DNA from 4 places in the Priestia sp. KCTC 13724 genome. Region 4 is predicted to be linked to each of the others. Evidence: predicted binding sites of a transcription regulator. Region 4 holds the regulator's gene; each other region holds the start of a gene.
What was found. The regulator LexA, encoded in region 4, represses DNA repair genes until DNA is damaged. The targets are predictions, from matches to a motif close to CGAACATATGTTCG.
Positions count from the first base shown of each region.

Region 1 (5,877 bases), on a different contig from region 4:
CTCAGCTGCGTTCGGCCTTCCTTAGGAACTTCAAAGCGAACCGGAAGCGATGTTAAAAAGCGCTTCATCACTGCTTCTCGCTCCATACCTAAGATACCATCGTAAGGACCTGTCATTCCCACATCTGAAATATACGCAGTACCTTGCGGCAAGATACGATTATCAGCTGTTTGAACATGAGTATGAGTACCCACTACAGCACTTACGCGACCATCTACATACCAGCCAATTGCCTGCTTCTCACTTGTCGTTTCAGCATGAAAATCAATAAAAATAATTGGCGTACGTTGCTTTGCTTGTGCAATCAACTCATCAATCTTTTTAAACGGGCAATCAAGAGGGGCCATAAACGTTCGCCCTTGTAAGTTAATAACAGCTACTTCATATTGATTGTAGGTTACATATGTAATTCCTTTTCCTGGCGTTCCCTCTGGGAAATTAGCTGGACGCACTAAGTTCTTAGCATCATCAATAAAATCAAAAATTTCACGCTTATCCCATGCGTGGTTACCAAGCGTTACTACGTTTGCACCAGCTTGTAAAAATGCTCGATAAATTTTTTCTGTAATTCCTTTTCCAGACGCCGCATTTTCACCATTTACAATCGTTAAGCCTGGGGCGTATTTTCTTTTTAAGCGTGGTAAATATTCTTCTACCATATCTCGACCTGGAGAACCAACAACGTCTCCAACAAATAAAATTCTCATCTTTTAGCTCCTTATTTCTGACTCAAAAAAATAAAGTGGCAATAGCCACTTTATTTTACTTATTTCGCGTATTCAACAGCTCGTGTTTCTCGAATTACTGTTACCTTAATATGACCAGGATAATCTAGTTCATCTTCTATGCGTTTGCGAATATCGCGCGCTAAGCGATGCGCTTCTAAATCACCAATCGTATCTGGTTTAACCATAATGCGGACTTCACGTCCTGCTTGAATAGCAAATGATTTTTCAACACCCTCATAAGACTCAGAGATTTCTTCAAGCTTTTCTAAGCGACGAATGTAGTTTTCTAACGTTTCACTTCTAGCACCCGGTCTTGCAGCTGATAAAGCATCGGCCGCAGCAACTAGAACAGCAATAATTGACGTCGGTTCCGTGTCACCATGATGTGAAGCAATTGCGTTAATAACAACAGGATGCTCTTTATATTTCGTAGCTAGCTCAACGCCAATTTCAACGTGGCTTCCTTCTACCTCGTGGTCGATTGCTTTTCCAATATCGTGAAGTAAACCTGCACGCTTCGCAAGCGTAGCGTCTTCACCAAGTTCAGAAGCCATCAATCCAGCTAAATGAGCAACTTCCATCGAATGTTTTAAGACGTTTTGACCATAGCTCGTTCTGAATTTCAAACGGCCCAATATCTTCATTAAGTCTGGATGCAAGCCATGAACTCCAACTTCAAACGTTGTTTGTTCACCAACCTCACGAATATACTCATCTACTTCACGACGAGATTTTTCAACCATCTCTTCAATTCGAGCTGGGTGAATACGTCCATCCTGAACAAGTTTGTCCAAGGCGATACGTGCCGTTTCACGGCGGATAGGGTCAAAACCTGATAAAATAACTGCTTCTGGTGTATCATCAATAATAAGATCAATACCTGTTAATGTTTCTAATGTACGAATGTTTCGACCTTCTCGACCAATGATTCGACCTTTCATCTCATCGTTTGGTAAGTTAACAACTGAAACCGTTGTTTCAGCTACGTGATCCGCTGCACAACGTTGAATCGCAAGCGAAAGAATTTCTTTAGCCTTTTTATCGGCTTCTTCTTTGGCACGATTTTCTGTTTCTTTCACCATCATCGCAACATCATGGGAAAGTTCATTTTCAACACGATCTAAAATAATCGCTCGTGCATCGTCTCTCGTTAAGCCTGAAATGCGTTCTAATTCCGCTTGACCAGCCTTGACTAATTCTTCAACTTTGCTTTCCATCTCTTCAATATGCTGTTGTTTAACGGTAAGAGAATTATCTTTCTTTTCAAGTGCCGCTTCACGTTTATCAAGTGACTCGTCTTTTCGATCAAGATTTTCCTCTTTTTGCATTAATCGATTTTCTTGTTTTTGAAGTTCTGCTCGACGATCACGAATATCTAGTTCTGCCTCTGTACGAAGCTGATGGATTTCATCTTTCGCTTCTAATAAAGCTTCCTTTTTCAAAGCTTCCGCCTCACGGGTTGCATCATCGATAATTTGTTCTGCGTTTGACTTTGCTCCCGCAACCTTAGCTTCAGCAATCGATTTACAAACAAAAAAGCCAACAACTGCACCGACGATTAGGCCAAGCAAAGCGAAGATGATTGTAATTATATCCATCATTTCACCTCCCCTTGCTATAAACTTGTAAGTTTTTAATTTCATGTCGGCATGTATATCGCTTTCACCTTTCAATATACACACAAAGGCTTTTAAACGCTAAAATGTTTTAAAAAGGGAAAATATACATCTTAATTGTAAGTCTGTCCATTTTTATTGTCAAGCCTATGAAAATGCTATGTCACGAAAATCCTTGCCCCTGCTATCACTATGATTAACATTTTTTTCAAAAAAAAGACCCTTTTTAAAAAAAGAGTCTTTTTTAAGCAAAAGAAGTGTTATTAAATTTTCAATTCATCTTGAGCATCGTCTTCAGGCATTTGCTCTGCCGCTTCGTCTAATCCATGATATTCACGAACTTGGCCAGCAATTTCTTGACGAATATCAACATTTTCTTTTAGGAACTGCTTCGCATTCTCACGGCCTTGACCTAAACGTTCTTCGTTATAAGAATACCAAGCTCCACTTTTTTGTACGATATCTAAATCAGAAGCAATATCTAAAATTTCTCCTTCTTTTGAGATTCCTTCTCCGTACATAATATCCACTTCAGCTGCGCGGAATGGTGGTGCTACTTTGTTTTTGACAACTTTAATTCTTGTCTTGTTTCCTACAATATCGTTACCTTGCTTCAACTGCTCAGCACGACGAACTTCAAGGCGCACTGAAGAATAGAACTTAAGCGCACGTCCACCTGGCGTTGTTTCAGGGTTACCAAACATAACGCCAACTTTTTCACGAATTTGGTTAATGAAAACAGCAATTGTTTTCGACTTATTAATAGCACCTGATAGCTTACGAAGTGCTTGAGACATTAAACGAGCTTGTAAACCAACGTGAGAATCTCCCATTTCACCTTCAATTTCAGCCTTAGGCACAAGGGCTGCAACAGAGTCAATAACCAGAATGTCAACTGCTCCACTACGAACTAACGCTTCAGCAATTTCAAGTGCTTGTTCACCTGTATCAGGCTGTGATAAAAGAAGCTCGTCAATATCGACACCCAACTTTTGTGCATACACCGGGTCTAACGCATGCTCAGCATCGATAAACGCTGCTTGTCCACCCTGCTGCTGTACTTCTGCAATTGCATGAAGCGCAACTGTTGTTTTACCAGAGCTTTCTGGACCATAAACTTCAATAATACGTCCGCGTGGATACCCACCTACACCAAGCGCAACATCTAACGCTAGAGAACCACTAGACACAGTTGAAATTTTACGTTCCGTTTGTTCTCCTAATTTCATAATTGAACCTTTACCGAATTGCTTTTCAATTTGTTTTAGAGCCATATCAAGGGCTGCTTGACGATCGTTCACTCGATTTCCTCCTCTATACTTGCTTGCTTTGTTTTATAATTTAAGATTACTACATTGTAGTAGCAATGACGTTTTAATTAACTTTCTATACATAACTATACTCGCTTTTGAGTCATTTGACAAGCAAAAAAGCGAATAAACGTTCGATTTTTTTATTTTAACAGCCAAGACTATATTTTAAAAAAATAACTATTTTATGAAGGAAAAGTCCCTCCTTATTTACACAAGGAGGGACTACACCGCTTCAATATATTACTGTTTCAATAGTTGTAAAAGATAATAAATTCCATAATTCACAGTGCGTTTACGGATACCATCACGACTGCCTGTAAGCTTTAGCGAATACACGCGTGTTTTTTCATTTTTAAAAGCTATACCAATGTAAACTGTACCAACTTCTTTACCTTCTTGCTTAGACGGACCAGCGACGCCTGTAAAGCTAATACCAACATCAGAGCCTGTCAGCTTTTTCACACCAACAGCCATTTCTTCTGCGCATCTCTCGCTAACTGCCCCGTCTTGCTCTAGGGTTTCTTTTGCTACATGTAGCACATTGTGCTTTACCTCAGTGTGATAAGCAACAATGCTACCTTTTACAACATCTCCAGCTCCAGGAATGCTCGTTAGCGTCCCACTAAACAATCCGCCAGTTAAACTTTCAGCTGAAGCAACGGTCACTTCTTGCTCTCGCATTGTAGCAATGAGTTCAGCCTGTAGAGATGTCATATCGTATCCGTAGAAAAACTCTCCTACACGGCTCATAATCTGCTTTTCTACTTCATCAAGCATTCGATGAGCCTCAACCACATCTCCATGCTTAGCCGTTAAGCGAAGCGTTACTTCTCCATCAGCAGCTAACGGCGCAATGGTTGGGTTTGTTTGTGCATCTAATAAATCCTCAATATCTGTTTCTAACTGAGACTCTCCAATTCCAAAGAAACGTAAAACGCGAGATTCAATTTGCTCTTTCATATCTAGCTTTTCTGCTAAATATGCTTGTCCATACGATTCATACATAGGGTAAAGTTCCTTTGGTGGACCAGGAAATAACATGTAGTGAATACCACGCACCGTAATGCCCATTCCTGGTGCCATTCCATAATCGTTTGGCAGTATTGTTGCACCTTCAAGTACAATTGCTTGCTTCCTATTATTAGGCGTCATTGTCCGATTCGTTTTTTCGAAATACGCTTCGATACTTTCAAGCGCTTGCTGATCTGTTACAAGTGAGACACCTAGTTCTGAAGCAATTGTTTCTTTTGTAAGGTCATCTTTGGTTGGCCCAAGCCCACCTGTAAACACAATCAAATCCGCACGTTTTTTGGCGGTCAAAATTGCTTCTTTCAATCGGCTTTCATTATCGCCAACTACCGTATGATAATATACGTTAATACCAAGCTCTGCAAACTTTTTAGATAGGTATTGCGCGTTTGTATTGGCAATTTGGCCTAGCAAAAGCTCTGAACCTACTCCAATAATTTCCGCGTTCATGAAATCATCCCCATTATTTTGAATTAACAAATGCTTGCTTGTTTTTCGCAAAGTAATCCCATCCAGAAATTACTGTAAATACAACAGAAATCCATAGGGCAATTGCTGCAAATGGAAATGACACAAATTCAAAGGGTAAGTTATAAAGTAAAATAGCTGAAATAGCAATAATTTGTGTCCACGTTTTAATTTTACCTAGCATATTTGCAGCAACGACTTCACCTTCTCCAGCAAGAACTAAACGTAAGCCTGTTACTCCAAATTCGCGGCTAATAATAATAATTGCAGCCCAACCTGCACCGGCAATTAAGTCTAAGTCTACAATAGCAATCAAAGCTGCTGAAACCAATAGCTTATCTGCTAGCGGATCTAAAAATTTCCCAAGGTTTGTAACCATATTATACTTACGAGCGTAGTACCCGTCGATCCAGTCTGTTGTGGACGCAATAATAAATAACGCTGCCCCTAATAAATGAGCGATTGGCACGTCCATTCCAGCAGCGCTAACTTCACCAAAAGGTAACGGTGCCATCATTAAAATTAAAAAAAGCGGGATTAAAAAAATTCGAGAGATTGTAATCTTATTTGGTAAATTCACTATTGTTTCCTCCAATTACATACAAAAACGTAAGCCGTGCAAACTGTTGTCGGCACGACTTAACCATTTTTGATACTGCTAAGCTACTTATTGAGCTTTTTCCTGCTCATATTTAATCGTTACAACTTGTCTAACCTGTTGAT
Region 1 is NZ_JBXDLD010000016.1:15,857-21,733, forward strand. Features, by position in the region: gene AC1UFB_RS01670 (TIGR00282 family metallophosphoesterase) at 1-707, opposite strand, end outside; gene rny (ribonuclease Y) at 767-2,326, opposite strand; gene recA (recombinase RecA) at 2,608-3,645, opposite strand; gene AC1UFB_RS01685 (competence/damage-inducible protein A) at 3,898-5,136, opposite strand; gene pgsA (CDP-diacylglycerol--glycerol-3-phosphate 3-phosphatidyltransferase) at 5,150-5,734, opposite strand; gene AC1UFB_RS01695 (helix-turn-helix domain-containing protein) at 5,822-5,877, opposite strand, start outside.
Region 1: the regulator LexA is predicted to act here: its motif matches at 3,778-3,791, upstream of recA (recombinase RecA).

Region 2 (5,877 bases), on a different contig from region 4:
CTTCGTTATGCTTCTTTTATCAAATTTAAAATTCTATTGGTATGGATTCCCAATTGATTATTATTTAAATAAAAGTGCTGAAAAATTAATACCGTTTTTACATGCGACGGAGCTAATGACGAAAAAGAATTTAACAATTAGTCCATGGATTTACGTCATACTTATCATTATCTTTTATGCGATTGGATACATCGCGTATAAAAAGCGTCATATCGAAGCGGCCACTCAGTCCATTTCATTTAAATGGGTGAAACCAATTTTTGTTTACGGTGTGACTACATGTGCGCTACTTGTTGGCGGTGTTTATTTTGGGTCCATGCAAGGAACATTTGGATGGATGGTCTTTGGCTATGTGTTAGGTGCTCTTATTGGGTATATTGTTGCTCAGGTCATTTTACACAAAACGTGGCGAATCGCTAAGTATTGGAAAGGATATGTGATTTCATTAGCTATTTTCTTTGCTATTGGTGCATTTGTTCATATTGATGCGTTTGGCTATGAATCAAAGGTTCCTGCACTAAATGAAGTAGAAAGTGTTTATTTCGAAGAAGGAACCTATTTAATTACTGAAGATCCAACCAGTGAACAGTACACAGAATATGGAAACGAGTATGTTCCTCCCTATTACTATAGGAGTCAAGAAGCAGTTGAAGCAATTCATCGGCTACATGAACAATTAGCAAAGAATCCAGTCTCAATGACAAGTAAGGATATTCAAGGAGATGAAGGGCGCACAGTAGCAATTGCCTATAAGCTTAAAAACGGCAAGACGCTTGTGCGTGAGTATGAGTTGAACTTTAAAGCGTATCATCCAATGTATAAGAAAATCGCTGAAACAAAAGAGTTTAAAGAAAACTTTAATCCATTTTTACGAAGTGGAGATATGAGTGATGTTACAAATGTACAAATTACCTCGGATGGACAAATTAGTAAGCAAGCTAGCATTCGCAACCCAGAAGATATTAAAGCGCTTGCTGAAATACTAAAAACGTCGATGAAAAACGAAACATTTGAAGAAATGTACAGCGAGCGCGGACCATGGGCTTATATTGATTTCAATACGGGCCAAGGCAAAAATAAGCAACACGTAACCTGGGAAAAATCGTATGATGAAGTGAGCGATTGGCTAAAGAAAAAAGGCCTATATAACAAAGTGCGTGTATTACCAGAAGATATTGAAAAAATAGTTGTGCTAAAAAATCCACATCAGCATGAAATAGACTTTTATGCAGACGAAGAATTTCCTTCATTAGTAGAATCTGAGAAAACGATTGAAGTGAAGAATAACGATCAAAAAGAAGAAATTTTAGAAACCGTATCTTGGGCAAGCAACGGAGCTTATTTAGTCGGTATCTATTATAAAGAAGATCCTAGTACTCCTGAGATCCAGGAATTTACTGAGGAGACAGTTCCAGACTTTATTAAAGAAAAATTACTAAAATAAAGGGAGAAGAAATATGAGTGCTAGCAATATTGAACCATATTTGCGACAGGTGCTAGCTTATTTGCAAAAGCGAGGTGTCAGCAAGCAAGATGCTGAAGATATCACGCAAGATGTAGCGATGAAATACTTAGAAAATCAACATAAAGTTGAACAGGGGAAAGAAAGAGCTTGGTTGTTTCGAGTTGCTTTAAATAAGCGCTGTGATTTAATCAGAAAAAATTCCGTTCATACTCGCTATGTGCTAACACAGGGACCAACAGAGTTAAAAAATGCACCGATGGATTTTGTATTATCCAAAGAGCAATTTGAGCAATATGTAAAAGCTTTAAATAAATTAAAGCCTCAATATAAAAACCTATTGATCTTAAAATATGAGTATGGTTTAAAATATGAAGAGCTTTCTGAACAATTTAACATGAAAGTCACGACTATTAAGTCTGCACTTTATCGAGCACGAAAGCTATTCATGAAGCATTATGCATATCAGCTTATGTGAAAGAAGCCAATCTTCTACTTAGAGGATTGGCTTTTTTCATTCTTTACTACGCATTTTTCGCTTTTTATAGGCTAAGCTTCCAACACTGATGGCAATAAACAAAATAGTGAATTGAGAAATGGTTTCAAGTGAAGCGGCATCATCAACTTTAAACCCCCATAAAAAAAACGCAAACGTCCAAACCAATCCAAATGAAAATGTTGTTGTTATATAATTAAGGTGAGGCATTTTCGTTGTTCCTAAAAATAATGGCATAACGTGTCGCATTCCCGGCAAGAAGAAGCTGAGCATAATGCCGAAGGAACCGTATGAGGTAATGAGGTTTTCAATTTCATATCGCTTTTTTTGAAAGCGTGATTGAGAGAGAGCTTTTATTGTTTGCTTGCGAAACCATCTAGCAAATAAGAATTTAACATATAAGCTAAGCATCATGGCACTGTAAGTCAAGAGAAAAGCAATAAGAGGGTGAAAAGTAGAAAGAGTGGCATGGTTACCTGCAAGCATAATAAAGAGAGGATCTGGAATAGGTGTGAAATTAGCACCAATGATGATTAATAAAAAGAAATATCCATATCCAAACTGTTGAATTACTGTGATAATCTGATCCACCACGGCGTTTCCCCCATTTTTGTCAAAGTTATTATAGTATACGAATGCTTCAAAGGGATGTTCATCAAACAATCCGCCTGTTTTTACTCTTTGTCCATCATATTACAAACCGCTATAGAATTATTCACATTAATTGTTTTTTGGTTTAAAATAAGAACATATATTCTGTTTGTTCGGATAGAAAGAAGGTGAGTGTGTTGAAAGGCATGTATCAAAAAAAGGGAAGAGTCATATTGCATATTGATGTTAATGCTTTTTATGCATCGGTGGAAGAAGCGCGTAATCCGGCACTGAAAGGAAAACCTATGGCCATTGCGGGTAACCCAAAAGAGCGTAGAGGGATTGTGGTAACGTGCAACTATGCGGCTCGCAATAAAGGAATATATGCACCGATGCCATTATGGGAAGCTAAAAAAATTTTTCCTCAGCTAATTGTGTTAAAACCAGATTTTACTCTTTATCGCAAAGTATCAGCGCAAATGTTTTCTTATTTATCAACGATCTCTTCTATTCTTGAGCCTGCTTCTATTGACGAAGGATATCTAGATATAACGGATTGCTTTCATCAAGGTACGCCACTCGAGATTGCACAGCGAATACAGAACGATCTTTTGAATGAGTTACAAATACCGGTCTCAATCGGCATTGCACCAAATAAGTTTTTAGCTAAAACGGCAAGCAACATGAAAAAACCGCTTGGAATTACAATTTTAAGAAAGCGCGATATTCATCAGAAACTTTGGCCACACCCAGTGGTTTATATGCATGGTATAGGTAATAAAACCGCTGAGAAGTTGAATGCCGTTCATATCCATACGATTGAAGAGCTAGCGCACGCAGATGATCATAAGCTAAAGGCCACAGTTGGAGTAAGAGGAGTAGAAATGAAGCAAAGAGCTAATGGGATTGACGATCGACCTGTAAATCCAAATCGCAGGTCGGAATTTAAGTCGATTGGACATTCAAAAACATTAGCGAAAAATATGACGGATGATCGGGAGATGGTACCGATTTTAAATGATCTCGCTGAGTCTGTTAGTAAGCGAATGCATGCCAAAAAAGTAGTCAGCAAAACGATTCAGTTAACCATTCGCTATAGTAATTTCAAAACAATTACAAGAACCCAAACCATTGATCAGTGGACCAATCAGTCAAAAGTGTTGCTTCATTGGGTAAACAAGTTGCTTCAAAAGCATTGGAACGGTGAACCAGTTCGCTTGTTAGGGGTAGCAGCTCTACAAGTAGAACGAATGAAAGATCGAAATCAAGAGCAGCTTAGTTTATTTACATATGAACGGCACGTAAAAGATGAACCGCTCTATAAAGCAGTTCAGCAGCTTCAAAGTAAATATGGTGATGAAATTATACGAAAGGGGTTAAAAAAATAATAGAAGAGAGTATAGAACGACATGTTTCAATCCACTCTAAAAGGGTAATATATCCATAGAGCGTGCAAGAGCTTTTTTGCATGAGCAAGGACTTTACAATTACGTATATGAGGTGATTTTGATGTCAGTTTTATTTACTTCAAAAGCAACAGCAGTAGGTGGGCGTGAAGGGCACGTCAAATCAGATGATGGCCTAATTAATCTAGATTTAGTAATGCCTTCACCAAACAATACAAAAGAAGGAACGAATCCGGAGCAGCTTTTTGCAGCAGGATATGCTTCTTGCTTTGACGGGGCTTTAAATCTAATTGCTAAAAAGCAAAAATATTCCATCGAATCATCAATTACGGCTGAAGTTAGCTTAATGAAAGACCCGGCTGATGATGGGTTTAAGTTAGCAGTAACGTTAAACGCTCATTTAAAAGGGGTATCGCAAGAAGAGGCTGAAAAGCTAGTGAAGGCAGCACATGAATTTTGTCCATATTCAAAAGCAACTAGAGGGAACATTGACGTAACGTTAAATACGACGGCTGAATAAAAAAGCAGTGCACAAAAGTGCACTGCTTTTTTACTGGCTTTTTCCATTTTGACTATGGATAGCGTTTAACAGCTGGTGAAGCATTTGTTTTAAATTTGCTAGCTCTTCAGGAGAGTGATCTGTCATATTAAACACTTCATCTGGAATTTGACAAGCTTTATCTCGAAGTGAAGCGCCTTTTTCTGTTAAGCTTACTAACACAACGCGCTCATCTTCCTGCGAGCGTTCACGGATTACAAGCCCTTGTTCTTGCATACGTTTCAGCATCGGAGTTAGCGTACCAGAATCTAGGTATAAGAGTTCTCCCATTTTCTTTACGCTGACTCTTCCATGCTCCCATAGGACAAGAAGAGCTAAGTACTGTGGGTACGTAACGCCAATTTTATCTAAAAGAGGCTTATACACTTTTGTAATTTCACGTGACGTAGCATAAATAGAAAAACAAAGCTGATTTTCTAACTTTAATCTTGAAAATAAATCGGTCATTTTAAACTCCTTCAATATAATTGTTCACTATGTAATTATATACAATTTATCAAAGAGATTCAAAACAAACAAATGTAAATTTTGACATAGTTTGTCAAAATACCTTAAATAAAAAAGCGCTTTTTCCATATACTAAGAAAAAAAGGGAGCTGTGCTCATGTATTTTGCGAAAAAAGGTATGGAAGAACAGGTTACTCAGATGATGGATACAAATGTTTATGCGTGCCAGTCTGACTCGTGTAACGGATGGATGAGAGAAGATTTTGTGACGTCAGATTATAATTGCCCAATGTGTGGAAATGAAATGTCTCAAGAAGTAAGAGAGCTACCTAAAATCAAGAAGGATTTTCAATTTTATAATCGTTAAACAAAGAGCGTTTAAAAAAGAAGCTACAATAGCTTCTTTTTACTTTTTATTATGTTTGCGGCGTCTTTTAAAATAAAAGTAAAGGCCTCCTAATAATAAAACAACTAATAATAATACGCTCGTTGGAAAATATAAGGTGCCAATATTCATAGTGATAACCTCCAGTATAGCAATCTAAATAGTTGAAACGTCTACGTTGTTGTCTTAGAATTCCTATTCCCTTTAAGGTGAGGCTTAAACACTAAAATAAAAAGAGTTTGGGACATAACAAAATGATTGCTTCTAAAAGACGAACACTCGCTGTTCCCGTCTCTTTAGTTTGTCTCAACACGTTCGTTCCATTGCGCTACGGCCACTCGCTTTCCGCGGGGAGGAACCTGAGCTTCCTCGCTGCGCTGCGGGATCTCAGTGTTTTCACAATCAACCAAAAAACCTGAACGATTAAAAGTGAGAAACTCTCAATCGTTCAGGTTTATCATTGGCTGAATTACTTATGTCCCAGCCTCTTTAGTTTAATACTTTAACTGTAACTGTTTTACGGCCCCACTT
Region 2 is NZ_JBXDLD010000070.1:10,367-16,243, forward strand. Features, by position in the region: gene AC1UFB_RS09860 (DUF6449 domain-containing protein) at 1-1,444, shown strand, start outside; gene AC1UFB_RS09865 (RNA polymerase sigma factor) at 1,458-1,940, shown strand; gene AC1UFB_RS09870 (VTT domain-containing protein) at 1,977-2,552, opposite strand; gene AC1UFB_RS09875 (DNA polymerase IV) at 2,756-3,937, shown strand; gene AC1UFB_RS09880 (organic hydroperoxide resistance protein) at 4,056-4,475, shown strand; gene AC1UFB_RS09885 (MarR family winged helix-turn-helix transcriptional regulator) at 4,506-4,961, opposite strand; gene AC1UFB_RS09890 (cold-inducible protein YdjO-related protein) at 5,119-5,328, shown strand; gene AC1UFB_RS09895 (LPXTG cell wall anchor domain-containing protein) at 5,368-5,478, opposite strand; gene AC1UFB_RS09900 (LysM peptidoglycan-binding and 3D domain-containing protein) at 5,836-5,877, opposite strand, start outside.
Region 2: the regulator LexA is predicted to act here: its motif matches at 2,703-2,716, upstream of AC1UFB_RS09875 (DNA polymerase IV).

Region 3 (5,877 bases), on a different contig from region 4:
CCATGCAAGATTTTATCTAATAAATGCTTAGGTAAGTCTTTTACCGGCACGTCCATATCGATGCTATAATGAGCGCAAACTGCTTCTAGCATTTGTGGATAGTACTGAGAACTTGTTGGAGCCCATGGAGCAATAGCATTTTCTCGTAATGTTAACGTATCATCCGGAATCACCAGTTCATGGTCAACTTTAAGCTTCATTCCTAGTCCATCACATGCTGTACAAGCACCATAAGGACTGTTGAATGAAAACATTCTCGGTTCAAGCTCTCCAATTGAAAAACCACATTTTGGACATGCATGATGCTCACTAAATAAAAGCTCTTCTTCACCAATGATGTCGATAATAACCTTTCCATCACCGAGTTTTAGAGCCGTTTCTAGGGAGTCAGATAAACGAGACTGTACGCCTTCTTTTACCACGATTCGATCGATAACCACTTCAATCGAATGTTTTTTATTTTTGTCTAGCTCAATTTCCTCTGTTACTTCGCGCATTTCTCCATCTACGCGCACACGCACGTATCCTTGCTTTTTAATATCTTCTAAGGCCTTTACATGCGCACCTTTTCGCCCAGACACAACGGGAGCCAGCACTTGTAATTTTGTACGCTCTTTGTACTCTAAAATACGGTCCACCATCTGCTCAATGGTCTGAGATGTAATTTCAATCCCGTGGTTTGGACAAGTCGGTCTCCCTACACGCGCAAACAGCAAGCGTAAATAATCATAAATTTCCGTAACGGTTCCTACAGTTGAACGAGGGTTGCGGCTCGTTGTTTTTTGATCGATTGAGATAGCCGGAGACAAACCTTCAATGGAATCCACGTCCGGCTTGTCCATCTGACCAAGGAACTGCCGAGCATACGCTGATAATGACTCCACGTAACGTCTCTGACCTTCTGCATAAATCGTATCAAAAGCAAGCGATGATTTACCAGAACCTGATAAGCCCGTTAGTACGACCAGCTTATCACGTGGAATTTCAATATCGATATTTTTTAAATTATGAGCGCGCGCGCCCTTTATTACGATTTTCTCCATGGCCATCTTGCCATCACCCTTCTGCTTTTAATTCTAAAAGAAGATCACGAAGCTCAGCTGCTCGTTCAAAGTTAAGAGCTTTTGCTGATTCCTTCATTTCTTCTTCCATTTCTTGAATTATTTTTTGCTTTTCTTTTCCAGTCATTTTATCAAACGCAGGTGCTTGATCGTAGCTTTCAGTATCCTCAGCTACAATTGTTGCTCGAATTGCACCTCGAACTTCTTTTTGAATTGTCTGCGGCGTAATGCCGTGTTTTTCATTGTATGCTTCTTGAATGCTGCGACGACGATTCGTTTCACTAATCGCAATTTCCATCGAGTTAGTGATGCGATTTGCGTACATAATAACGTGACCATTAGCGTTACGAGCCGCTCGACCAATTGTTTGGATAAGTGAACGCTCTGATCGTAGAAATCCTTCTTTATCTGCATCTAATATCGTGACAAGTGACACTTCAGGAATGTCGAGTCCTTCCCTTAGAAGGTTAATTCCAACTAAAACGTCAAATTTACCAAGACGCAAATCACGAATAATTTCAATTCGCTCAAGCGTTTTAATTTCAGAATGCAAATACTGTACTTTAATGCCGATTTCTTTTAAATAATTCGTTAAGTCCTCTGACATTTTTTTCGTTAGCGTTGTAATGAGAACGCGCTCGTTTTTCGCAATTCGATCTTGAAGCTCTCCAATTAAATCATCAATCTGCCCTTCAATTGGTCTCACTTCAATATTTGGATCCAATAATCCCGTTGGTCGAATGATTTGTTCAATAACATCAGACGCTTTTTCAAGTTCATAAGGCCCTGGCGTTGCCGAAACGTGAACAATTTGATGGATATGATCTTCAAATTCATCGAATTTCAACGGACGATTATCAAGCGCTGAAGGAAGACGAAAACCATGGTCAACAAGCACTTGTTTTCGCGCTTGGTCCCCGTTATACATTCCGCGAATTTGTGGAATAGTCACATGTGATTCATCGACTACAAGAAGAAAGTCTTCTGGGAAGAAATCTAGCAGCGTGTATGGTGTCGATCCTGGTGGACGTAGCGTTAAATGACGAGAGTAGTTTTCAATTCCGGAACAGAACCCCATCTCTCTCATCATTTCTAAATCATAGTTTGTGCGCTGTTCAAGGCGCTGAGCTTCTAATAATTTGCCTGCTTCTCGCATCTTTTCAAGCTGTTCTTGAAGCTCTTTTTCAATATTTTTAATCGCTACTTTCATCTTTTCTTCTCGAGTGACGAAGTGAGACGCCGGGAAGATGGCCACGTGTTCTCTATCGCTAAGGACTTCTCCGGTTAAAGCATCAACTTCTCGAATACGATCAATTTCATCTCCGAAGAACTCAATGCGAATGCAGCGCTCATCTCTTGATGCTGGGAAAATCTCCACCACATCTCCACGCACGCGAAATGTTCCGCGTTTAAAGTCGATGTCATTGCGTTCATACTGCACGTCCACAAGATCTCGAAGTAGCTGATTTCGCTCCTTTTCCATGCCGACACGAAGCGAAACAACCATTTCTTTATATTCTTCCGGTGAACCTAATCCATAAATACAAGATACGCTGGCAATAATGATAACGTCGTTTCTCTCAAACAACGAAGACGTTGCAGAGTGACGTAGCTTATCGATTTCGTCATTAATGCTTGCATCTTTTTCAATAAACGTATCGGTTTGTGGAACATAAGCTTCAGGCTGATAGTAGTCGTAATAGCTCACAAAGTATTCCACTGCGTTATCTGGAAAGAACTCTTTAAACTCGCTATATAGCTGCCCAGCCAACGTTTTATTATGAGCAATAATTAAGGTAGGCTTATTAACCTCCTTAATTACATTAGAAATCGTAAATGTCTTACCTGTTCCTGTTGCACCTAATAACACCTGCTGCTGTTTTCCTTCATGAATACCTTTGACAATTTTTTCAATTGCCTTGGGCTGATCCCCTTTAGGTTCATATGAGGATACTAGCTTAAATTGATCTGCCACAGAGAGGCCTCCATTTCATTAGTGTTAAAATTATAGCACTGTAATCCTTAAAAACACGAACTTATATTCGTATTTTATCATTTCTTTTTATATAATGGAACTGAATAGTATTGGACTGTTCAAATTTTCCTTATTTCTTCATCTCTCCTTTGTATACCCAGTCTGAGCAAATATATAATCCCATTGCGAATTAGCTGGAAAATCGGACAAAAGAAGCGCTTTGCGACCTTATAAAAAGTGTGATACATTTAATTAAAAGTAAGAATATGAAAGGGGTTTAGTACAATCCAATGAGCTCAATTAAAATAAACGACTCCTTTATTTTAACCAGTCCATCTACATCCATATCCCAAATAAAATCGGAACTTTCTAACTTTGAATATGTCATCGTTTTTGATAAGCATTATTACATCTTTCATACAAAAGAACAGTTTGCCCTCCAGAGTGCTTCGATGAGCATGCCTATTATTGATTGGATTCACAAAACCAACTGGTCTCCTTCTACTATCTCTACTTGGCTTGACCTCAAAACATCAAAGGTTAACTGGGAGCGCCCAGTTCTTATTCAAGCATATGAAACTAATTCTATTCACGGTGTACTTCACCCTTCTGACTGGATTCACTATCTACAAGCTGAAAATGAAGATGTTTTCTCTTATTTTGAAACATTAGGAGAGACGATCAACGACGCCGTAACCGTTGTTGACGATAAAGGGAAAGTAGTGCTATGGAATACCGCCGCTGAAAACACTTACAAAATTGCAAAACAAGCAATTGTTGGCGAGTTCATCAATACGTATTTCGATGATGAGTCCATTGTGCTACATAAAATCTTAAACGAAGGTCGACCGATTCGGGGAGCTTACCATAAGCCAAATAAAGAAACGCACGTGTTAGTGAATGCTTCTCCTATTGTAAAAGGCCATAAAGTTATTGGTGCAGTGGCAACTGAGCATGATATTACCAATATTATTCGACTGCACGAAGAAGTGGAACAAGACCCACTGATAGGAGATAAGAGCTTATTTTCTTCTATTATTGGCGAGAACTCTACCCTTGAAGAAGAAATTGAAATGGCTAAAAAAGTTTCGTCTACAAATATTCCTATTTTATTAACGGGTGAAGTAGGATCTGGAAAAGAGCTTCTTGCTCAAGCTATTCATTATGATAGCACAAGGCGAAACGAACCCTTTATTACGCTAAACTGCGCAACCATTCCTCCCGGCCTCATTGATATGGAGTTATTTGGATATCAACAAGGCGTGTTTTCACAGCCTACAACCGATAAAAGGCCTGGGAAATTAGAGCAAGCAGCAAACGGCACCTTATTTATTCAAGACGTTCACAAGATGCCTTTAGACGTTCAAATTAAACTGTGTGACTATCTGGAAAACGCCGCTTATTACATGACGGGAAGTAATGAGCAAGTTCAGGTTAATACAAGAATTATGGCTTCAACCTCTGTACTGTTAGAGAGCTTAATTGAACAAGGAGAGTTTTATGAAGGTCTCTATTATCAACTAACGGTCATTAATATTCATATTCCACCGTTAAAAGAGCGTCAGAATGAAATTCCAACGCTCATTACACAATTTATTGAAGAATTCAGCACAAAGCACGAAAAGGTAAAACCAACTCTTGATGAAGAAGTGGTTGAAACGCTTTGTCATCACGATTGGCCTGGTAATGTAAGAGAACTTCGAAATACCATTGAACGGTTAATTTTACTTAACGATTTGCCAACTATTACGGCACAGCACTTACCAGCTGAGTTAAAACGCCAAATCACTCTTCATGAACCCTTGAATGAAACCTCATCTGAAAAGCAGCTCATTCAAGATACGCTAAAAAGAACCTATGGTAATAAGAGCGCCGCAGCTGATTTATTAGGGATTTCAAGAGGAACATTGTATAACAAAATTAAAGAATATGGTTTGTAACGAAAAAGAGTTTGGGACATAACAAAATGATTGCTTCTAAAAGACGAACACTAGCTGTTCCCATCTCTTTGATTTGTCTCAACCCGTTCGTTCCATTGCGCTACGGCCACTCGCTTTCCGCGGGGAGGAACCTGAGCTTCCTCGCTGCGCTGCGGGATCTCAGTTTTCCCTCTCTTTCCCGCAGGAGTCGAGTGTCCTACGCTCCATTCCACCCTGTTTCCAACATTGTTTTCACAATCAACAAAAAACCTGAACGATTAAAAGTTATGAACTCTCAGTCGTTCAGGTATAGTAAGGAATGAACTACTTATGTCTCAGTCTCTTTTTCGTTACGCTGATTGATTATATTCTTCAAACTCACTTTGCGTTTTCTCGTTCGGAGCAGGTGTTAATAAGCTTACTACTACAATTCCAACTAAGCTAATTAAGAAACCCGGAATCATTTCGTATAATAAATCCGATAATCCAGGGATTTTTGTCCATACAACAACCGTCACGGCACCAAGCACCATACCTGCTAGCGCTCCCCATTTGTTCATTCGCTTCCAATAAAGGCTCAATAAGATAACAGGGCCAAAAGCAGCTCCAAATCCAGCCCATGCATAGCCGACTAACGATAAGATTGTACCACTTTTATTAAATGCAATCATGACACCAATGATGGATACAAGAAGTACAAATCCACGTCCAATCAACATTAGTTCTTTATCACTTGCTGATCGGCGGAAAAATGTTTTGTACAAATCTTCTGTCAATGAGCTCGAAGTTACAAGAAGTTGTGATGAAATGGTACTCATTACGGCTGCTAATAATGCTGCTAATAAGAACCCTGTAATAATTGGGTGGAATAAAATTGTGCTTAACCCGATAAATACTGTTTCCGGGTCAGCAATTTCTAGAC
Region 3 is NZ_JBXDLD010000165.1:37,127-43,003, forward strand. Features, by position in the region: gene uvrA (excinuclease ABC subunit UvrA) at 1-1,049, opposite strand, end outside; gene uvrB (excinuclease ABC subunit UvrB) at 1,057-3,036, opposite strand; gene AC1UFB_RS18230 (sigma-54 interaction domain-containing protein) at 3,327-4,976, shown strand; gene AC1UFB_RS18235 (hypothetical protein) at 5,027-5,188, opposite strand; gene putP (sodium/proline symporter PutP) at 5,306-5,877, opposite strand, start outside.
Region 3: the regulator LexA is predicted to act here: its motif matches at 3,093-3,106, upstream of uvrB (excinuclease ABC subunit UvrB).

Region 4 (5,877 bases):
TCTTCTTCAAACGTCCAGCTATACGCTTCTTTTGTTAATTTTGTTTCATCTGCACCTAGTGGCGCACCGTGAACACCTGATGTTCCCGCATGGTTTGGAGAACCATAACCAATTGTTGTTTTTACTTCAATTAAAGTTGGACGAGAAAGATCTTCTTTAGCTGCTTCGATTGCACTTGAAAGCTCTGCTACGTCATTTCCATCTTCTACGCGAATTACTTGCCATCCGTAAGCTTTGAAACGACCTTCTACGTTTTCAGAGAATGAACGGTCTAAATCTCCGTCTAATGAGATGTCGTTTGAATCATAAAGCACGACAAGGCGACCTAATTTTAAGTGCGCTGCTAATGAAGCTGCTTCAGCTGATACACCTTCCATTAAGTCTCCGTCACCACAAATACCGTATGTAAAGTGATCAACGATTTCAAGTCCCTCTTTATTATATGTTTCGGCTAAATGACGCTCAGCCATCGCTTTACCAACTGCCATTGCAATTCCTTGTCCTAATGGACCAGTTGTTGCATCAACACCTGCTGTGTGACCATACTCTGGATGACCTGGTGTTTTACTTCCCCATTGACGGAAGTTTTTTAAATCGTCAATTGATAGGTCATAGCCTGCTAAGTGTAATAAGCTATATAGAAGTGCTGAACCATGTCCTGCTGATAAAACAAAGCGATCACGGTTAAACCAATCCGGATTTGATGGGTTAATATTCATAAACTTTGTCCATAGCGTGTACGCCATTGGAGCTGCTCCCATTGGCATACCTGGGTGACCTGAATTTGCTTTTTCAATAGCATCAATTGATAAAGTACGAATTGTTGCAATTGAAAGATCTTCAATACGTTGTGTCATAACTCTTCATTCCTTTCAAAACTATGTATATATGTAATCATACTAATGATTAACGATTTTGTACAATATTTGATTCGTTTTTTTTCGTACTTTTACATTTTTCGTTTCCAAACGCAAAAATATACAAAAAAAACTAGAGAAACTCATTTCCCTAGTTTTTGCACCACAGCAAACCATCGCCTTAGTGTAGACGCTTCTTTTTGCTATCTTTCAGTTTTTTAGGGGTTACGTCATTCCCTTTTTCATCAACAACTTTAATCGTATGAAGATGATTTGTCATTGATTGACGGAACGTTTGTAAATATTCTTTGCGAAGCTCTTGCTGTTCTTGTGCTTCAGCTTCTGTTAAACCTTCCGCCTTTGATTTTTTAGATAGTTGATTGATTCGTGCCATTTTATCTTTAGACAACATTTTGTCAGAACTCCTCGCTTTTTAATACAGTTTAAAGCATAATACAATACTACACATCTTACTAAATCTCTTGTTTTTTAGCAAGAAGCTCGCCTTGGTCGTCGCAGTACTCCTGATAGCGACGGTGTACAGTTGCTTTTGATACCTTATAACCAAAGCCTTTTAGCGTGACAGCAATTTCTGCAAATGTTAAGCCATTATTACGTAGTTGTACAATTTCTTCTATGGGAACTTCCTTTCGTTCTCTACCTGAGTTTACATGCTGGTTTTTCAAATTATGCTCCGGGTGATACCCATTAGCAACTGCTCTTTTCATACCTCGTTTAATTTTTGCATTATGTAATTTTCTTTGATGTTCTTCCACCAAGCTAATGATGTTTAACAACATGGAATCAGCTTCTGATAGCTGTAGCTGTCCCTGATGACTAATCGTGTAAATTGCTACTTTCTCTTTATTTAACGCGTGTAGTAAAGCAATCCTTGCATTTCCACGCCCCAGTCGTGTTTCATCCTGAATAAGCAGGGTAGAAACGTCTTCTGCTTTTAATAATTCTAAGACTTCTAATATTCCTTCTCGGTCAACTTCATAGCCGCTCGCTTTTTCAGAAATAACTTCACAAACTGTAAAATTATGCATCTTAGCAAGTTGCATTAACTCTTCTTCCTGCCTCTTTAACGATGTCTCTTGGGCTTCTTTATCCGTACTTACTCGACAATAGATAACTGCTTTCATCTTTCTAGCTCCCTTTCTTCATTTCCAAACACTAAAACCCCTACCATCGTTCAGTAGAGGACTCGTAGCTCTAGTTCACTTATCAAAAGCAATCTGATGATCACTTGCTAAATCAGATTTCAATACCGGAATATATAACTGATCTCCCGGAGAAAGCGACTGTGTAGATGGAACAGTTAGCTCATTCATATTTTGGACCCATTCTACAAATTCATTTGGTGATAAATTATGATGCTTACTATATTCTTGGGATAATTCCCAAATAGTGTCACCCTTTGCAATAGTAACAGTTGTATATTTTTCTAACTCCACTCTATCTGCTCCTAATAGCAACGTCAAGACATATGTAAGTGCGGCGATAACCACAAAAAAGGTAGTATAATGTTTAATAGATTCTATTAATGGTCTCATTTCAAATCCCCCTCAGAATGTATGTTCTCATTTTATTGCGAACATCCGTTTCTGTCAATGGGTTTTTTCGAACTTATGTTTGTATATTATATATAGCCATGATATAATTTATAGCAAAGAATAGCTAAAAATGAGGTGAAATGTATGAAGCTATCAAAACGTCAACAAGAAATACTAGATTTCATTAAGCATGAAGTGAAATTAAAAGGATATCCCCCATCTGTTCGCGAAATTGGTGAAGCAGTTGGTTTAGCATCTAGTTCAACAGTTCACGGGCACTTAGCTCGTTTAGAAAGTAAAGGTCTAATTCGTAGAGACCCCACAAAACCAAGAGCAATTGAAGTTCTTCAAGCAGAGGCCGATGTAAGCATTCCACAAAGTGCAGTTATAAATGTTCCTGTTATCGGTAAAGTTACGGCAGGCTTTCCAATTACTGCAATTGAAAATGTAGAAGAATACTTTCCGTTACCTGACAAGTACGCCTCTCCAGATGAGCAAGTATTTATGTTAGAAATTATGGGAGAAAGTATGATTGAAGCCGGTATACTAGATGGAGATATGGTCATTGTTCGCCAACAGCAAACAGCTAATAACGGCGATATTGTTGTAGCAATGACGGAAGACAACGAAGCAACTGTCAAACGTTTCTTTAAAGAAGATAATTTCGTTCGCTTACAGCCAGAAAACTCCACAATGGCACCTATTATCTTACGTCATGTAACTATTTTAGGAAAAGTCATTGGAGTATATCGCTCCATTCATTAAGAAAAGAGACTGAGACATAAGTAGTTCAGCCTCTACTATACCTGAACGATTGAGAGTTCATAACTTTTAATCGTTCAGGTTTTTTTGTTGATTGTGAAAACAATGTTGGAAACAGGGTGGAATGGAGCGTAGGACACTCGACTCCTGCGGGAAAGAGAGGGAAAATGGAGATCCCGCAGCGCAGCGAGGAAGTTCAGGTTCCTCCCCGCGGAAAGCGAGTGGCCGTAGCGCAATGGAACGAATGTGTTGAGACAAACCAAAGAGATGGGAACAGCTAGTGTTCGTCTTTTAGAAGCAATCATTTTGTTATGTCCCAGCCTCTTTTATGTTTTTTTTTGGTCAAATATAGGTATATTACTTAAAGAGCAATAATGAAAAGCATAAGGGAGGGAATTTCTCAGTGGATAAGTGGCAAGCAATGAACTCTCCTTTTCAAGATATTACACCGAATCGTGCAATAAACATGTTCTTGTTTCCTTTTTCTTTTAACCGAAAAGAGAAAAAAGATTTAGTTTCAGCTCTTTATGAGCATGAATTTGACTTTTTTTCTCTAGAGAATACAGATTTAGAAAAGAAATTTTATAGCAAAGACTATTTTGTTTCCCACGCTAGCCTTGATCAATACTTTCTTCCTTATATCGAATGTATTCTCTTTCCTCAATCACCAAAAGAAACAGGGCTCATTCGATTTTCAAAAAAGGTGAATCAAGAAATTACATTTGAAACAAAAGCGTCAACAATTCTAAGTGAAGTTTTGTCTATTGATATTTTTTTATGCCCATTTGAAATCGGTGTAATGACGATTCGTATCGAAGTAAAGGGAAACCATTATTCGTACGATGACGTCATTGAGTTTATGAATCATTTTCGCGTATTAGAGCCTAAATTAGCTGAAGAGCACGGAGCGACCATTACATACAAAAATAAAACCTATGATAAAGTACAAGATTATATTTTTTCAAACTTAACACCGTTTCTAAAACCTTACATTGAGCAAGAAACACAGCACAGCAAACATTTTGGAAGCCTGCCTTATTTTATTGATGAACGGATGTACGTACTAAGTTACGTAACCGTCAACAATGAACAGCCTATTAGCAGTGGCACCTTATTTCGAACTGGACAACTGAACAGCTATGATACTGGCGGTAAACCATTTATTTCAGCTAGAAACCAAGAATATATTGATGAATACAATGATCAACACGTCTACAAGCGATGGACGCCCGAAACATACTATGTTGTAACAGACCACGTTTTTTCTTGCATTTCACATTCAGCCGATGAAGAGACGAATCAAATGTTAATGAATCACCTATTTGGTCAGCACTACTATAATCTATTTTTACATTTCTTTTATAAAATTGTACTGTTGAAACTATCTTATCAATATTCGCAGCTTACATTTGAAAAAGACCAAAACGCTATTGAGCGACTCATCCGCTCTATCACACTCTTTTCAGGTAAGTACTTGTTTTTAGAAATCAGTTCTCGAACGGAAGGACAAGAATTTTCTAGACTTTTCAAAAAGACCTTTCACATTGATTCACTCTACCAAGAAGTGAAGGAAACACTTGGGACTTTATATCAAAATCAAGAAAAAATTGCAGGGAAACGTCATAATTATCTACTGTTGATTTTGACCATCTATACTGTGCTATCCGGTATTTACGGAATGAATTTAGTTATTGAAAGCTGGAATAAAAACCTAAGCTGGAGCGCAATAAAAGATTATTCATTGTTTGAGTACATCGCCTTTATCGTTGCTTTGTCAGGAATTACAATTAGCATTAGCTTAGGAATAAATGCTTTATATAAACTAATTAAAGACCGTCTTCAAAAATAACGAGCATAGGTTCTATGCTCGTTATTTTCCTTTCATCACTTCTTCTAATTTTAATCGAACGTTCGGTCCGTAAATTCCATCCACTTCTTTTGGCAAATAGACTTTTTGAAAGCGAGCAACAGCATTAGCTGTATTGGCTCCATAAATTCCGTCTATTCCATGATTAGGAGCGAACTTATTGGGATAAAAGTAAACGGAAGCAAGCGCTTTTTGGAGTACAAACACTGCTTCTCCTCTCGCTCCCTTTTTTAACATGCCTTTAGGTAGAGACGGATTAGAACTTTTCACAAATTGACTTTTCATTTGTTGAAAAGACGTTTTTACGGTACTTAGTAAGCTTGGCTTCGACTCCTTGACATACTGAAAAAAAGCAGCGTTCATTTCATTTAAATCGACATACGTTGAAATCCCGTCAACTTTCCCCTGATCGGTAAATTGAAATATGGTCCACTCTGACCAAGTAAATAGGTTTCCCGGGCAATCAAATCCTTCCGTTCGGTTACTGCTACTATAGCGAGCAATCCAAAGAGGATAATAGGAAAGCTCCTTTGTGAAGTATGTTTTAGCAAAGTGATACCCACTATATAACAAAGGCTGTACACCAGTATTTTTCTCCATTTCTTCTAGCCACGTTCGGCCAAACCTAGAGACAAACTCAGCATTTTTCCCTTTATTTACTTCTAAATCTAAGCATGAGGGAAAATCAAACTTCATTGACTGCAGCTGCTGCAAAAAGAAAGCCACTTCCTGTTTAGGGTCGTTGGTACAGTGTGCATAGTGATAAAAGCCGACAAGCAAACCCACTCGCTTAGCTTCAACATAATTCTCATATACCCTTGGATCTGTAAATGTT
Region 4 is NZ_JBXDLD010000169.1:44,999-50,875, forward strand. Features, by position in the region: gene tkt (transketolase) at 1-857, opposite strand, end outside; gene AC1UFB_RS19010 (DUF896 domain-containing protein) at 1,039-1,269, opposite strand; gene AC1UFB_RS19015 (YneB family resolvase-like protein) at 1,331-2,002, opposite strand; gene yneA (cell division suppressor protein YneA) at 2,078-2,413, opposite strand; gene lexA (transcriptional repressor LexA) at 2,558-3,178, shown strand; gene AC1UFB_RS19030 (hypothetical protein) at 3,295-3,456, shown strand; gene AC1UFB_RS19035 (magnesium transporter CorA family protein) at 3,579-5,024, shown strand; gene AC1UFB_RS19040 (GH25 family lysozyme) at 5,046-5,877, opposite strand, start outside.